One region of the Kribbella sp. NPDC051586 genome, then DNA from elsewhere that is predicted to be linked to it. Evidence: riboswitches for the same ligand, from Rfam matches in the RefSeq annotation. Region 1 holds a riboswitch; each other region holds the start of a gene.

What was found. Region 1 has a riboswitch for thiamine pyrophosphate ahead of thiS (sulfur carrier protein ThiS). Riboswitches for the same ligand answer to the same signal wherever they lie in the genome.
Region 2: it holds a riboswitch for thiamine pyrophosphate, as region 1 does, so the genes downstream of both, ACIA58_RS07595 (purine-cytosine permease family protein) here and thiS (sulfur carrier protein ThiS) in region 1, are expected to answer to the same signal.
Region 3: it holds a riboswitch for thiamine pyrophosphate, as region 1 does, so the genes downstream of both, thiC (phosphomethylpyrimidine synthase ThiC) here and thiS (sulfur carrier protein ThiS) in region 1, are expected to answer to the same signal.

The regions. Positions count from the first base shown of each region.
Region 1 is NZ_JBITDF010000004.1:1,351,769-1,357,409, forward strand. It holds gene ACIA58_RS33310 (glycosyl hydrolase) at 1-2,543, shown strand, start outside; gene ACIA58_RS33315 (LacI family DNA-binding transcriptional regulator) at 2,540-3,514, opposite strand; TPP riboswitch at 3,596-3,707, shown strand; gene thiS (sulfur carrier protein ThiS) at 3,700-3,903, shown strand; gene ACIA58_RS33325 (thiazole synthase) at 3,905-4,678, shown strand; gene ACIA58_RS33330 (DUF6807 family protein) at 4,653-5,641, opposite strand, start outside.
Region 2 is NZ_JBITDF010000001.1:1,531,549-1,537,189, reverse strand. It holds gene ACIA58_RS07615 (thiamine pyrophosphate-binding protein) at 1-146, shown strand, start outside; gene ACIA58_RS07610 (flavodoxin family protein) at 155-859, shown strand; gene ACIA58_RS07605 (RNA polymerase sigma factor) at 883-1,524, shown strand; gene ACIA58_RS07600 (anti-sigma factor family protein) at 1,521-1,754, shown strand; gene ACIA58_RS07595 (purine-cytosine permease family protein) at 1,823-3,148, opposite strand; TPP riboswitch at 3,144-3,260, opposite strand; gene ACIA58_RS07590 (alpha/beta fold hydrolase) at 3,279-3,941, opposite strand; gene ACIA58_RS07585 (hypothetical protein) at 3,938-4,768, opposite strand; gene ACIA58_RS07580 (DUF3152 domain-containing protein) at 4,800-5,543, opposite strand.
Region 3 is NZ_JBITDF010000004.1:1,219,288-1,224,928, reverse strand. It holds gene ACIA58_RS32745 (anion permease) at 1-263, shown strand, start outside; gene ACIA58_RS32740 (anion permease) at 351-1,487, shown strand; gene ACIA58_RS32735 (hypothetical protein) at 1,501-1,734, shown strand; gene ACIA58_RS32730 (hypothetical protein) at 1,783-2,307, opposite strand; gene ACIA58_RS32725 (lysophospholipid acyltransferase family protein) at 2,487-3,233, opposite strand; TPP riboswitch at 3,286-3,418, shown strand; gene thiC (phosphomethylpyrimidine synthase ThiC) at 3,410-5,032, shown strand; gene ACIA58_RS32715 (transposase) at 5,227-5,641, shown strand, end outside.

The DNA of each region.
Region 1 (5,641 bases):
TCGGAGTTCTCCTCCTCTGCTTCGGCACCATCGGCACCACCGCCCCCGCCCACGCGGCGACGCTCGCCCTCACCCCCATCACCCTCGGCAACGTGTTCACCGACGGCCAGCAGGTGAAGGTCGGCCTCAGCACCGATGCGTCGTCGGTCACCTGGTCCGCAGCCGACGTCAACGGCACCGTCGTCGCCACCGGCAGCCAGGCCGCCGCAAGCACGCTGCAGGTCTCGGTCACCACCCGCGGCTGGTACAAGCTGACCGTCCAAGCAGGCACGCTCAGCGCACAAACAACCTTCGCGATCCTCAGCCCACTCAGTACGGCGTCGATCGCCGGCCTCATCACCAACCGGGTCGGCGATTTCGAGAACACCGCAGAAGGCTGGACCTTCTACCCGGGCAGCGAATTCCCCGGTGCGACCGGGAGCTTCGCGCTCGACACCACCGACAACCACTCCGGCACCAGCTCCGGCAAACTGTCCGGGAATTTCAGCGCCGGCGGCGCGTACGTCAGCGTCAACCGGACCCTCCCGTCGGTCAACGCGTCAAGCGTGAGCTTCTGGGCCAAGTCCCCGAACCTGACCTTCCTCACGTTCCGCATCACCGACTCCACCGGCCAGGTCCACCAGCAGCGCCTAACGTTGTCAGGGGCAACTGATTGGCAGCCGCTGAGCGTCGCGAGGTTCGACGGCGGCAAGCAGTACGTCCACTTCGGCGGCGCGAACGACGGCGTCTGGCACGGCCCCGCCAAGGGCCTCGAGATCGTCCTCGACAAGGGCGCTGTCACCGGCGCGACGAGCAGCAGCGTGAGTCTCGACGACTTCACCCTCAATGCGCTGTCCAGCAAGCCGACAACGCCGCTCGGCGACTACGAGAGCGCCGCGGAGGGGTGGTCGTTCTACCCCGGCAGCGAGTTCGCGGGTGCGACCGGCAGCCTCACCTACGACACGACGAACCTGCAGGCCGGTGCCAAATCCGCCAAGCTCGACGGCGACTTCACCGGCGGCGGCAACTACGTCGCGATCCAGCGCAACCTGGTCCCGATCAACCTGACCGCGCTCAGCCTCTGGGTGAAGACCAGCCAGTTGTCCGGCATCGGTCTCCGGCTGACCGACTCGACCGGCCAGGTCCACCAGCAACGCCTCACTCTGTCGGGTTCCACGGCCTGGCAGCAGCTCAACGTCACCCGCTTCGACGGCGGAACCGGCTACCTGCACTTCGGCGGCGCCGACGACGGCATCTGGCACGGCCCCGCCAAGGCGATCATGCTCACGCTGGACAAGAGCCTGATCCTCGGCGGCGGTACGACGGCCTCGGTCAACGTCGACGCGGTCGCGGCAACCACGCCCACGACGTACAACGGAGTTGGCACGCACTTCGCCGGTTCGTGGGCGCCCGATGTGATCCCGCTGGTAGGCCAGGCCGGTGCTCGAACGGCGAGAGATGAGGCGTACTGGTCCGCCGCCGAGACCACGGCCGGCACGTACGCGTTCCCTGCCAAGGTCACCACCTACCTGCAGTCCTACCAGTCGAACGGTCTCGACCCGCTCATGGTCGCGGACTACGGCAACTGCCTCTACGACTGCCCCGATCAGCTCTTCAACGCGCCGCACACCGACGCGGGCCGGGCCGCGTTCGCCAACTACGCCAGCGCGCTGGCGACCCAGTACCCGCAGGTCCACAACCTCGCGGTGTGGAACGAGTGGGACGTCAACGCGGCCGGTCCGGCCAACAAGACACCCGACAGCTACTTCGCGCTGCTCAAGGCGACGTACACGAAGCTGAAGACCACCCGTCCCGGTCTCACCGTCGTCGGCGGCGGTGACACCGACGTGACGCAGCAGGCCTGGTTCCAGACGTTCTGCCAGCTGGGCGGGCTGAAGTACCTCGACGTGGTGTCGATCCACCCGTACAACTTCCTGCACGCCCCGGAGAGCCTCGGTACGGCGATCGATCAGGTCCGGGCGACGATCCGGCAGTACAACGGCGGCGTGGACAAGCCGATCTGGATCACCGAGGCCGGCTGGTACACCGGCTCGGGCAGCGCGGTCCCGGTCGACGAGCCCACGCAGGCGATGTACACGGCCCGCGAGATGCTCAATGTCCCCGGCCACGACGTCGACCGGTTCTACATGTACGACTTCAAGAACGACGGCATCGACCCGGCCGCCTCGGAGAGCAACTTCGGCCTGGTGCACAACGAGGCCGACGCGCTCGGCAAGTACACCCCCAAACCGTCGTACGTCGCTTATGCCACCGCTGCTCGTCAGCTCCGCGGCGCGACGTTCCTCGGCAAGGAGAACCCGGGCAACGGCCTGATCGACCAGGTGTACGGGGCGAACGACGGTACGCCGTTCCGCGCGATCTGGGCCGCATCCGGATCGAACACGACGGTGACAGTCAACGCGACCGGCCCCGTCCAGGTCACGAGCCTCTACGGCCTGACCAGCACGCTGACACCGAACGCGAGCGGCCAGATCACGGTGACGGTCGGCGTGTGGCCGACGTACATCTCGGGCTCGACTGTGACGTCGGTCACCGCGCCCTAGGCGGATTCCCGCGGCACCACGGAAGGCGCGAACAGAATGCGCTGCGGCAGGCCGGCGGCCGTCCCCGCCAGCCTGCCCAGCAGGACCCGGCCGACCGCGCGACCCTGCTCGCGCGGATCGCCCGCGATCGTGGTCAACGACGGCGAGATGAGTGCTGCGGCGTCGATGTCGTCGAACCCCATCACGGCGAGGTCGTCGGGCACGTGGAGGCCGCGTTCCCGCGCGACGTCCAGTGCGCCGATCGCGACCATGTCGTTCGTACACAGCACTGCCCGGGGTGGTTTGCGTAGCTCGAGCAGCTTTTGCAGACCCGCAGTACCGCCGGCGCGGGAGAACTCCTCACGGACGATCAGCCGGCTGTTGAAACGCAGTCCGGCCGAGGTGAGCGCACGGCGGTAGCCCCTCACGCGATCGGCTGGCGGCCCGTCCCCGGAGGCGCCGGTGATGAAGCCGATCCGGTGATAGCCGCGACCTATCAAGTACCGCGTCGCGATCTCGCCCGCCGCCAGGTCGTCGGAGGTCAGTACGTCGATCCCGGCCGAGGCCCTCCGCCCGCCCATCAGCGCTACCGGGATCCCGGCGTCGACGGCGGCCGTGACGTCGCTCGCCTTGCTGTAGTAGCCCGCGAACACGATCGCGTCGACGCTGCGAGTCACCATCCGCGCGACCAGATCACGCTCAGCCGCAGGTGATCCGTCGGTGTTGCCGATCAGCACCTGGTACCCGGGCTCGGTGACCACGTCGAGCAGCCCGCGCGCGACCGACGGGTAGAACGGGTTGGTGATGTCCGGCACGATCAGCGCGATCGTCTGGGTCCGCTGCGTCCGCAGGCTGCGCGCGAGCTGGTTCGGCTCCCAGCCGAGCTCGTCCATCACCGACCGCACCCGCGCCCGCGTCACCTCCGACACATGGCGCCGCCCCGACACCACATGCGAAACCGTCGTCGGACTGACCCCGGCCCGAGCAGCCACGTCCGAAATCCCGACGCGCTTGGCCAAGACGCTCCCCTCCCCGGACACCTTTGGTCACGATAGCTGGCCGGGCGCTATAGTCGAGAGGTCCGCGGGAGCTCGCAGTGAGTGGGCTGAGAGGGTGACTGACCCGTCACCGACCGCTGAACCTGAATCGGGTAATTCCGGCGTAGGGAGGAAGCGCGATGGAATCCGTCTGGGTGAACGGTACGGCGGTTGACGTGCCGGCCGGCAGGTCCGTGGCCGAGTTGATCACGGAGTACTCCGATCGCACCACGGGTATCGCGGTCGCGGTGAATCAGAGCGTGCTGACCAAGGCCGAGTGGGCGCAGACCACCGTGCAGCCCGGTGACCGGGTCGAGATCGTCAGCGCAACCCAGGGAGGCTGAGATGGACGATCCACTGGAGCTCGGCGGGCGCACGTACACGTCCCGGCTCATCATGGGGACCGGCGGTTCGGCCAACCTGGAAGTGATGGAGGAGGCGTTGATTGCCTCCGGCACCCAGTTGACCACGGTCGCGATGCGCCGCCTCGGCACAGGGCACGAGGGCTCGGTGCTCGACGTGCTCAAGAAGCACAACATCGCCGTACTGCCGAACACGGCCGGTTGCCACACCGCCGCCGAGGCGGTGCTGACCGCGAAGCTGGCGCGGGAGGCGCTGGAGACCGACCTGATCAAGGTCGAGGTCGTCGCCGACGACCACCTGCTGCTGCCCGACCCGTTCGAGCTGCTCGACGCCGTGGAAGCGCTGGTGGCCGACGGTTTCACCGTGCTGCCGTACACGAACGACGACCCGATCCTGGCCCGCAGGCTCGAGCAGGCAGGTTGTGCGGCCGTCATGCCGTTGGCCGCACCAATCGGTTCCGCGCTCGGGATCCGCAACCCGCACAACATCGCGCTGATCGCGGAAGCGGCCGCCGTACCGGTCATCGTCGACGCCGGCATCGGTACGGCGAGCGACGCCGCGCTGGCGATGGAGCTCGGCTGTGACGCGGTGATGCTCGCGACCCCGGTCACGCGCGCCGAGAAGCCTGCGCTGATGGCCGCCGCGATGCGCGACGCCGTCTCGGCGGGCCGGGCCGCACGCCTCGCCGGCCGGGTCCCCCGGCGCTGGCAGTCGGCGCTGGCGTCGTCGCCTACAACTGGCCTGCCAACGTCTTAGCCTCGTCAAGGTCCACCGGCCGATCGAGCAGGAGTGCGCTGAGCGACACGGCCAGCTCCTGATTGGGCTGCAAGGTGAGCGGGCTGTCCCACGCGAGAGCTGGGCAGGCGCCGACGTACGAGTCGACGCGAAGGAACCATCGCCGCACGTCATCGGGCTGCACCAGCAACAGCGTCACGTCGCCCTGGACGAAGGCCAGCCACGGACTCGTCGAGCCGAACGCGGCGTCGAGGCCTTCACCATCAGCTGAGAGCACCGTCGTCGCGGCCACAGGCAAGCGCCAGAAGATCCCGCCGTACGCGGCGCCTTCACGACCGGCAGTGGTCGGGTTCTCGATCTGCACCGATCCATAGCGGGCGGTCAGGACGCTCTGCCAATCGAGTCGCCAGCCGCCGACAGCCTGCTCTCCGACGAGACGACGGCGTTCGACGAGCTGGGGTCGCCCTTGTTCGTCGTACCAGGTGAGGTCGTCGACCAGCTCGTGCTCGTTGGCGGTGACTCCGCGGCTGCGCTGCTGGCCGTGGTTCGTCAGCAGGGTGGGTCCTTGGTCGCGGACGTACGTCCGGCCGCCCCAATGCGAGGTGCCGTTGACCATCGGTACCGCGAGCGAGACGCCGTAGTGATGCCGGTGGTCGACCGGGCTCACCTCGGTCAACGGATGCCCGCCGAGCGTCCGGACCGGATGCAGGTACGGCCGCGGCGCATGTACTTGCGGCATCCGTCGGCCGAACTCGTACCGCGCCAGCAGTCCCGAGTCACTCCCGAGCGCAAAGATGTCGCCCTGTTGCTGCCACGCGACCCGACCGGCCGACGCACCGCCCTGCAACCGCGGCTCCTGCCGCACCGGCCCGGTGCTCGCACGCACCGCCAAGCGCAGCTCAGGTACGGCGTCCGCGCCGCCGTTCGGTGCGGCGATCGACGCGTGCAGCCGCCGCCACGCCAGCTCCCCGAGATCCTTCTGCG
Region 2 (5,641 bases), on a different contig from region 1:
CCGACTGGGCCGCGTACGCCGAGCTGTGCGGCGCGGCCGGGATCCGGGTCACCCGCCGCGAGGACCTCGACGATGCGATGACCGAACTCTTCGCCACCACCGGCCCGGCCCTGCTCTGCATCGAGCAGGACGCCGAACTTCTCTAGGAGGAACCGTGCCCGAGTACGACGACCTGCGCGCGCTGTATCTGAACTGCACCCTGAAGCGGTCGCCCGCGATCAGCCACACCGAGGGTCTCATCGACATCAGCCGCAAGATCATGGAGAAGCAGGGCGTCCAGGTCGACGTGATCCGCGCGATCGACCACGACATCGCGACCGGCGTGTGGCCGGACATGACCGAGCACGGCTGGGCGACCGACGCCTGGCCGGCGATCCAGGAACAGGTGATGGCCGCCGACATTCTGGTCATCGCCGGGCCGATCTGGCTGGGCGACAACAGCTCGGTGACCAAGCAGGTGATCGAGCGCTTGTACGGCAACTCCTCGATCCTCAACGAGCACGGGCAGTACGCGTACTACGGCCGGGTCGGCGGCTGCCTGATCACCGGCAACGAGGACGGCGTGAAGCACTGCGCGATGAACGTCCTGTACTCGTTGCAGCACCTCGGGTACACGATTCCGCCGCAGTCCGATGCCGGCTGGATCGGCGAGGCCGGGCCCGGTCCGTCGTACCTCGACGAGGGCTCCGGTGGGCCGGACAACGACTTCACCAACCGGAACACGACGTTCATGACCTGGAACCTGATGCATCTGGCCCGGATCGTCCGGGACGCCGGCGGGATCCCGGCGCACGGCAACCAGCGGTCGGAGTGGGACGCCGGCTGCCGCTACGACTTCGAGAACCCGGAGTACCGCTGACCATCCTGTTGTACCGTCAGCCTGTGGGGGCGGCGGTACTGCCGACGGACGACATCCTCGTCGCCGGGCTCCGGGCCGGGGACGAGGACATGTTCGCCTGCCTGCTGAACAGCTGGTCGGGCTCGATGCTGCGGCTGGCGAGGTCGTTCGTGTCGACCACGGCCAGCGCGGAGGAAGTCGTGCAGGACACCTGGCTGGCGGTCCTGCAGGGCATCGAGCGGTTCGAGGGACGAGCGTCGCTGCAGACCTGGGTCTACCGGATCCTGGTCAACATCGCCCGCAAGCGCGGTTCGCGCGAGCATCGCACCGTGCCGTGGACGAGCCTGGGCCCGGATCACGAGCCGACCGTCGACCCGGCCCGTTTCCGCGGAGCCGACGACCAGTATCCGGGCGGCTGGCGGGCGTTCCCGGAGCGCTGGCCGACCACCGAGGGCGAGGTCCTCGCCAACGAGGTACGGGCCGCCGTGGCCACCGCGATCGAGAATCTCCCTACGCGCCAGCAGGTGGTGCTGACCTTGCGTGACATCGACGGACAGGACGCCGGCGCGGTCTGTTCGCTGCTCGGCCTCTCGGCGGCGAACCAGCGGGTTCTGCTGCACCGGGCCCGCGCCACCGTCCGCGGAGAGCTCGAGCGGTACTTCGCGAGCACCGGAGTCGGCTCATGACCTGCGCGGAGCTGGTCGAGCTCGTCACCGCCTTCCTGGACGGAGCGCTGGATCCAGAGACCGAACGGCGCTTCGTGGACCACCTCGCGGTCTGCGACGGATGCGACATCTACGTCGAGCAACTGCGCCGTACCATCGCCGAGGCCGGACAGGTCGAGCCCGAGAAGCTCAGCGCCGAGACCCGCGACCGCCTGCTGGAGGCGTTCCGCGCGTTCCCGAGGGAGCTGTAACGCCGGGCGGGCTTGCCGGCACTGACCTGGTATGCCGGAAGTCCACTTCACCAGTCTGTTCGTGCTGCTCAGGCAGCCTGCCGACGACCGATCCGGCCGAGCAGAACCGCGGCCAGCATCGAGATGACGATCGACGTGTACGTCGCGCCGAGCCAGCCGGGGACGGCCTGGTGGTCGAAGATCGCCTGCTGCAGCTTGGTCCAGAACGGCGACCAGCCGGAGACTGTGCCGGGGTTGACCAACTGGTACGCGACGAATCCGATCAGCCAGGCGAGCGTCGGTTGCCAGCGGAACTTCGCCGTACCGGAGACGTCCCAGTTCATCTTGCTGACCACGAAGAAGTCCGCGATCGCGACCGCGAACAACGGGATGAAGACCGAGCCGATCAGGTACAGGAACTGCGTGTAGTTGCCCAGGTCAACCACCAGCGCGATGCCGGTGGCGATGACGCCGATCGCGACCGAGATCCACCGCCGGTCGATGTGGCCGATCAGGTTGTGCGCGGCCATCGTGGTCGAGTAGACGTTCGCGTACGCCTCGTCGACCTCGTCGACCAGCAGTACGAACAGCGCTATCGCGCCGGCGGGCAGGGTGACCAGTGCCGTGATCACGTCGTCGCTGTTGGTCTGCAAGGTCGCCACTGCCACGACGCCGAGGGCGTAGTACCCGATCGCTGCCAGGCCGTAGCCGAGCGCGGACCCCGCGAACGCAGCCTTGTTGGTGCGCGAGTGCCGCGTGTAGTCGGCAGCCAGCGGCGCGAACGACACGACACCGGCGGCGGCGAGGTCGACAGCTGGCCAGAAGCCGAAGACGCTGTCCTGCGGCAGTGCATGCACCGGCTTGCTGAGCACCTGCACGAACAGGTAGACCGACGCGATCAGCACCAGCCAGACCATGAACTTCCGCAGGATCTTCACGCTGCCCAGCGGACGGACCGCCATCGTCGTCGCGATGATCCCGGCCAGTACGACGAACAGCCAGCGCCAGCGCTCACTCGTCACCGCGACAGCGGCCTGCGAGATCACGATGATCTCCATCGTGGCCCAGCCGACGTTCTGCGCGATGTTCAGCACGGTTGGCGCGATCGAGCCGCGACGGCCGAAGAGGCCGCGCAGACTCGCCATCGCCGGCGCCCCGGTGTGCGAGCCGAACACGGCCGCACCACCCAGCACGAGCGCCCCGATCCCGCAGCCGACGACGACCGCGAGCAGCCCCTGCCACAGCGAGCCCGTGTACGCCGCCACGAGCGCACCGGTCACCGGGCCGAACAGCGAGATGCCGAAGTTGCCCCAGAGCGTGAACTGGTCGAAGAAGCCGAGCGTCCGCGGCGCGTCCGTGGTGAGGACGAGCGGTGCCTCGGTCGAGCTGGCAGGACGAACAGCGGTATCGGTCATGAGTGACCCCAATCCCTACGCCGGCATTACCCGGTCAGGTTCAGGCGGTCGGCGACCCTGCTGTCGCCCTCTCAGCCCGCGCGTCTCGGTGCGAGCTCCCGCATAGGTTTGTGCCTCGGAGTCTAACGCGTCAGCTGGTTTCGGGGAGGGCCGCTGCCCGTTCTATGAGAGCGGCCAGCTCCGGGCCGTTGGTGACGACCGGCATGTGAGCGCCGGTGTCGAGCGTCCGGGCTTCCCCGTGGCTGAGCTCGGCGAGACGCTCGACCCACTCCGCCGTCGCGAGCAGGTCATGCTTGCCGCGGACGATCAGCACCGGCGCCTTGACCCGGGTGATGACACCGGCCAGGTCGTGGTGGCGGGAGGCCTCTCCCGCCCGGGCGATGGTCGGCAGGGTCGTACGCGCGTACTGCGGGGTGACTGTGCGGACCAGCTTCGGCGCGTCCGGGATGGCGGAGCCGAAGAGGCGGACCGCTCGATCGACCCAGCTCGACATCCGGACGTCGCCGGACGGAGCGGCCAGGACCAGAGCGTGGGTCAGCTCGGGGTACCGGACCGCGAGCTCGACGATGATCTGGCAGCTGGCCGAGTGGCCGACGAGGACGGAGCGCTCGCGGATCTTCCCGGCGAGGGCGACCGCGAGCGCCGTCGGGTGCAGGTCCTCGCGGGCACCGGCCGGTTCGCCGTACCCGGGAAGAGTGACCACGTGGTACGAGGTGACAAGGTGCTCGACGGTCCGGGCGTACGACTCGGGGCCGAGGCCCAGGCCGGGCACCAGGACGACAGGTGCGCTCACTCCCACGGTGCCTTGGCCGGTGGACCCTGGACGACCGGGTTCGGTACGTCGGGCTTCAGTTCGCGGTACCCGAGGAACAGGCCGACGGCGAGGATCAGCAGCCCGGCGCCGCCCCAGCCGTACGCCGTGGGCAGCCGGTGGACCGAGTCGTCGATGGAGCCCAGGCCGGTGGACAGCACCATGATCAGCCAGATGAGGATCGGCACCGCGGACACCGCGACGAAGAGCAGACCGACCAGCTCGGTCGGCTCGGGCCGGCGACCAGCCTTGCGGCGCGCGAGAACGTCGCGGAGCCACATGAACAGCGCAGCGGCGCCGACGACCACGAGCAGCAACTGGCCGATCGCGTCGATCACGTCGGTGCGGAGCGGGTGGTTGAGCGGGGAGCCCGGCGCCTGCGAGATGTCGCGCAGCGAGACCCGCTGGACGGAGATGACGAGCAGTCCGTAGAACCCGGCGACCACGGTGGCCAGGCCGACGACCCGGGCAGCGCGGGGGTCGCGCGGCTGCTCCCGTCCGTACACAGGGAGCTCGTGCGGCTCGGGGCTCGCCGGAGCGCCGTACGGGTGACCGGGACGGTATGTGGGCGGCTGAGGGTGGTGCGCGCTCTGGGGCGGCGGGCCGCCGTACTGACCCGGGGTGGTGCCGTAGGGCTGCGGCTGGGCGTAGGGGCCTTCGGCCGGCGGAGTGCCGGGGCCGACGCCGTAGGTGCCACCGCCGTACGGCGTGGGCGGGGCGTAGTGGTGGTCCTGCTCCTGGGCCTGCTGGTGCTCGGGCTGATCGGGCTGCTCGCCCCGGCCGTACGTCGGGAAGTCCTGTGACGACATCGCTGTGCTCCTTCCCGTCGTACCTAGTTTCTCAGGTGGCCTTGATCGTCGGCCAGGCGTTCGGTAGACAGCCTGCCAGGCCCTTGGTCTGCTGCATCATCACCGGCGCGGGGGTCTTCGGCTTGGTGCAGGTCGAGTGGCCGTGCCCGAGCGCGTGGCCGACCTCGTGGTTGACCAGGTAGCTGCGGTACAGCTCGACGTTCCCGCCGTACGACGGGATCCCGTACATCCAGCGCTTCGCGTTGAGCACCACGCGGTCGTCGACGCGGCAGGACACCTCACCGCCGGTGTCGAGCGGCAGGCAGAGTTTGTCGGTGAGCGCCGGCGTCGCGAGGATGATCCGGAGATCGGCGTCGACCTTGTCGGTCCGCTCGAAACTCACCGGATGCAGCGCCTGCCAACCACGCGGGTCTGTCAGCGTCTTGTGGATCGCCGCGGCGACGGCGGCGCCATTGACCGACAGCCCTTGCTCGATCTCCACGCGGTACGTCAGCTTGTCGCGCACCCCGCTCGCCTTGTTGAACCCCGGCACCACCGAAAGCTTCCCGGTCGACACCAGGACGTTGGGCTTGGCCCCCTTCGGCTTCCGCGTCAAGGTCGGTGCCGGCCGCAACGGAGTGGTGAACTTCTGCGTCGGAGTAGTCACCGGCTTCGGCACAGGCGTCTCCACGGACGGCTCCGCACTCACCGTTTCGCCGGCCCCCGCAACCACCTCAGCCGCCAGGCTGGCCCGATGCGCGACATCCGGATGCGCCACCACCACAGTCCCCAACACGGCCAGCGCAGTAACCGCAAACCACTGCCCTCGATAGGACTTCCGCCGACTGTGCCGCCCACGCGTCCCCACACGCTGGCCGCTCCGCCGGGTGGTCA
Region 3 (5,641 bases), 130 kb from region 1:
TCCACCTCGACCCGGCCCGCGGATTCGCCTCCGAGGCGGTGTCGGCGGCGGTCCTCTACGTGATGGCGATCGGCCTGCACGCGCCGGTCTCGACGACCCACACGATCACCTCCGCGGTGATGGGCGCCGGCGCGACCAAGCGGCTGTCCGCGGTCCGCTGGGGCGTCGCCAAGGGCATCGTCACCGCCTGGATCCTGACCATTCCGGCCGCCGGAATCGTCGCGGCAGCCGTCTACGGACTGGCACATCTGATCCTGGAGTAAGTTCCCAGGGTTGGTTCATTTCAAATTCACTCACCGGGCCTACGGTCGATCGACGCTGCTGATCGTCCGCCTAGGGAAGTGATCGGGATGGATCTGTCGTTCCTCGTCGTCGTGGTGATCATCACCGCGTTGGTGTTCGACTTCACCAACGGGTTCCACGACACCGCCAACGCGATGGCGACGTCGATCGCCACCGGCGCGCTGAAACCGAAGGTCGCGGTGGCCGTCTCGGCCGTGCTGAACCTGGTCGGCGCGTTCATCTCCACCGAGGTCGCCAAGACGATCTCCAGTGGGATCGTCGACGACGCCAAGGTGACGGTGCCGGTGATCTTCGGCGGCCTGATCGGCGCGGTGCTGTGGAACCTGATGACCTGGTACGTCGGCCTGCCGAGCTCGTCGTCGCACGCACTGTTCGGCGGCCTGATCGGAGCCACCTGGATCGCGTCCGGGAGCAGCGCCGTACATTTCGGCACCGTCGTGCAGAAGATCATCATCCCGGCCGTCGCCGCGCCGATCGTGGCCGGTGTGGTCGCGCTGCTCGGCACGTTCCTGGCCTACAAGATCACCCAGCGGGCCCGGCAGAAGTCGGTCAACGAGGGCTTCCGGGCCGGCCAGGTCGCCTCCGCCTCGCTGGTCTCGCTCGCCCACGGCACCGGTGACGCGCAGAAGACGATGGGTGTAATCACGCTGGTGCTGATCACCTCCGGCAGCCTCGCCCCGGGCTCGAAGCCGCCGGTCTGGGTCATCCTGTCCGCCGGTCTGGCGATCGCCGCCGGCACGTACCTGGGCGGCTGGCGGATCATCCGGACGATGGGCAAGGGCCTGACCGAGATCGAGTCGCCGCAGGGCTTCTCGGCCGAGACCAGCTCGACCGCGGTCCTGCTGGCCTCGTCCCACCTGGGCTTCCCGCTGTCCACCACGCAGGTCTGCTCCGGCAGCATCCTCGGCGCCGGCCTCGGCAAGCGGCTGGCCGAGGTGCGCTGGACGGTGGCAGGCCGGATGGCCGTCGCCTGGCTGCTCACCCTGCCGGCCGCCGCGATCGTCGGTGCACTGGCCGGCCGGGTGGCCGACTCCGGCACCATCGGTGTGGTGATCATCGCGATCCTCGCCGTCGTGGCCGGCGGCGGTATCTACGCCGCGTCCCGGCGCAAGCCGGTGACGTCGGAGAACGTGAACGAGTACCCGAGCTCCACCGCGTCCGTCACCACGGCCGCGGCGGCCTGAGAGGAGTACGGCGATGCACATCGACTGGGGTTCACTCGGTCAGGTCGCACTGGTCAGCCTGCTCTTCGGAGTCGGCCTGGCGGTGCTGTTCGCCCTTGGTGTGAGCGCGATGGCGCGGCGCGCGGTCGCGATCGACGAGAAGCGGCAGCCGTCCGTCGCGGACACCGGCGTGGCCGCGCTCTGCTTCGCGGCCTGCCTGGCCGCCGTGTTCTACGGGCTGTACCTGATCATCCCGCAGTTCCACTAGCGCTGAGAGGTACGACGGGCGGTCTGGCGGCTGCCCGTCGTACGGTCCTCAACGGTTCCAGCGGCGTACCGCTTTCGCCACGTCCTTGGCGCGGATCGAGCCGAGGTTGTACTCCCATGCGGCCAGCAGCCGGTCGCCCAGCACCTCGGCGTCGAGGTACGTCCGCGGCCGTACGGCGACCGCCCACGTCGCTGCGGCCGCGTGGCCCTGCTGGTGGAGCAGATGGTCCACCGTGGCCTGGATGCGGCCCGCCTGCTCGTCGCCGAGGCCGTCCGAGGCCCACTCCTGCACGATCCTCGGGTCGTCGGCCGTCATCCGGGCCAGGTAGGTCAGGGGACCGCGCCAGAAGCCCCTGCTGCCGATGCTGTCCAGCGTCTCCAGCGGGAACCAGCCGTTCTGGTTGCGCCGGCCGTTCACCGCGGACTCGATCTCACGGGCACGGTCCGTGCTCAACCCACGGGTCGCCCAGTCGACGAAGAACGCGCCGGCGTCCGGGATGTGCTCGGCCACGTGCGGTGCCGGAGTCATCGCCCCCGGGTCGAACAGATGCAGCTCTTCCGGTGAATCGAACAAAACCTTCCCCGCCCGCTCGTGTCCGCGGGCCTGTCGACGCCGGCCCGCCGCACAGGGACCCCCCAGGTTCCTGTTCCGTCAACGACAGCCTTCGTACCCTCGTTCCGCCCCGAGGGTCAAGGTCCTGTCCGCCTTACTGACACTGGGCTTACGGACGCAGGGCTTTACTGACACAGGCCTTACTCACGGCGGGCGGCGCGGCGGGCGAGCTCCTCGCGGTCCAGCCGCTCGGCTTCGGCCGGTGTCGGCGCGCTACCGCCGTACGCGGCCGGCAGCCACCAGGCGCCGGCAGGCTGCTCGGGATAGCCGCGGACGGTCTCGTCGAGCATCCCGGCCATCGTGGACCGCAGCTGTGCGGTCGCCTCGCTCGCGTCGTCGTCGCGCGTCACCGTGATCGGCGCACCGATGCTGATCGAGATCGGACGGTGCCGGGAGAAGTCCCGCGGATGATCCTTGGTCAGCATCCGCTGCGTGCCCCACAGGATCATCGGAATCACCGGTACGCCGGCCTCCGCCGCCATCCTGACCGTGCCGGACTTGAACTCCTTGAGCTCGAACGACCGGCTGATCGTCGCCTCCGGGAAGACGCCGACCACCTCGCCCGCGGCCAGGTGCTCCAGCGCCTGCTGGTACGACGCCGCACCCGCGTCCCGGTCGACCGGGATGTGGTGCATCCCGCGCATCAACGGACCGGAGTACCGGTTGCGGAACAGCACCTCCTTGGCCATGAAGCGGACCAGTCGCTTGCTCGGCAGAGCGCCGTACCCGCCGAGGATGAAGTCCACGTAGCTGATGTGGTTGAGGGCGATCAGCGCACCGCCGGTCCGGGGGACATTCTCCGCCCCGGTGATGCGGAGCTTCAGGTCCAGCACCTTGAACGCGGTCCGCGCGAAGGCGATGACGGGCGGGTACACGAGGTCTCGCATCCCTAGACGCTACAGGGCTCGTACCAACCATGGCCTATGGTTGGCGGTGACAACTTGAGATCGCGGGAGCTCGCACCGTAGTGGGCTGAGAGGGCGGCTGGATCCAGGAATCGCACCTGGCCGGCGCCGCCGACCGCCGAACCTGTCCGGGTAATTCCGGCGTAGGGAGCACCAGCATGGTGAATGTCAGCACGATCCGTCCGGCCGTCACCACGGGCCCGATCTCCGGATCGGAGAAGATCTATCGCGGCGAGCTCGGCGTACCAACTCGTCGCGTCCACCTCACCAACGGCGAGCACTTCGACCTGTACGACACCTCCGGTCCGTACACCGACGCGTCGGCAGGGATCGACGTACAGGCCGGTCTGCCCGCGTTGCGGCGGGACTGGATCGCCGGGCGCCCGGGACTGACCCAGCTCGGGCATGCGCGGGCCGGGACGATCACCGAGGAGATGAGGTACGTCGCTGTTCGGGAGGGACTCGATCCGGAGTTCGTCCGGGCCGAGGTGGCTCGCGGGCGCGCGGTGATCCCCGCGAACCGGCGGCACCCCGAGAGCGAGCCGATGATCATCGGCAAGAAGTTCCTGGTGAAGGTGAACGCGAACATCGGCAACTCCGCCGTCAGCAGCTCGGTCGAGGAAGAGGTCGAGAAGCTGGTCTGGGCGACCCGTTGGGGCGCGGACACGGTGATGGACCTGTCCACCGGGAAGAACATCCACGAGACGCGGGAGTGGATCCTGCGGAACTCACCCGTGCCGATCGGGACGGTGCCGCTGTACCAGGCGCTGGAGAAGGTGAAGGGCGATCCGGCCGAGCTGTCGTGGGAGGTGTACCGCGACACGGTGATCGAGCAGTGCGAGCAGGGTGTGGACTACATGACCGTGCACGCCGGCGTGCTGCTGCGGTACGTGCCGCTGACCGCGCGGCGGATCACCGGGATCGTGTCGCGGGGCGGCTCGATCATGGCGGCCTGGTGCCTGGCGCACCACCAGGAGTCCTTCCTGTACACGCATTTCGCCGAGCTCTGCGAGATCCTTCGCGCGTACGACGTGACGTTCTCGCTGGGCGACGGACTCCGGCCGGGGTGTATCGCGGACGCGAACGACGAGGCCCAGTTCGCCGAGCTGCGGACGCTGGGGGAGCTGACCCGGATCGCGTGGGAACACGACGTCCAGGTGATGATCGAGGGCCCGGGCCACGTGCCGATGAACAAGATCGCGGAGAACGTACAGCTCGAGGAAGAGCTGTGCGGGGAGGCGCCTTTCTACACATTGGGGCCGTTGGCAACCGATGTGGCGCCGGCGTACGACCACATCACGTCGGCGATCGGCGCCGCGCAGATCGGCTGGCTGGGTACGGCGATGCTCTGCTACGTCACGCCCAAGGAACACCTCGGGCTGCCGGATCGTGACGACGTGAAGACGGGCGTGATCACGTACAAGATCGCTGCCCACGCGGCGGATCTGGCCAAGGGGCATCCGGGTGCGCAGGCCTGGGACGACACGTTGTCCAAGGCAAGGTTCGAGTTCCGCTGGGAGGATCAGTTCAACCTCTCGCTGGATCCGGACACGGCCCGGTCCTTCCACGACGAGACGCTGCCGGCCGAGCCCGCGAAGACCGCGCACTTCTGCTCGATGTGCGGGCCGAAGTTCTGCTCGATGCGGATCACCGCCGACATCCGCGCGTACGCCGAGGAGCACGGCCTCGACTCCGCCGAGGCCATCGAGGCCGGTCTGACCGAGATGTCGGAGACCTTCCGCTCCCACGACGGCAAGCTGTATCTGCCGCTCGCCGACTGAGGTCGTCGCTGACGCACCGTGAGTTCGCGACTGGCGTAGAACCGCCGAGCCGCCCGAATCCAGCGGAGAATGGAGGAATCGGCGGCCGGCGGGCTGGTCACCCGGAGTGATCGGCTGAAGCGATTCAGGTTTTGTCCTTCACTCTACGTGAATAAGACTGTAGCCTTAAGCCGTTCAGAAGGAGGTGCAGGGCGATGGTCTTCGTTCTCACGGTAGATCAGCGTGGCAGCCGAAGCACGAGCGATCTCGTACCCGAGCTGCTGAACTCCCTGAACCGCCGGCCGCGACGGACCGGCTTGCTGCGGAAGTTCGAGCGGACCGCCGGCGACGAGGTGCAGGGCGTGCTCGCCGAGGCCCGGCCGACCGTCGACGTGATCGTCGAGCTGCTCCGCGCCGACTCCTGGTACGTCGGCCTCGGCATCGGCGAGGTCGCCCAGCCATTGCCCCGCAGCACCCGGGCCGGCAGCGGCGACGCCTTCGTGTTCGCCCGGGAGGCGGTGACGCGGGCCAAGTCGAGCCCGCATCATGTGAACGTGGTCGGCGCGGATTCGCGGATCGCGGAGCAGGTGGAGACGGTGCTGTGGCTGATGGCGTCGGTACTGCGGCGCC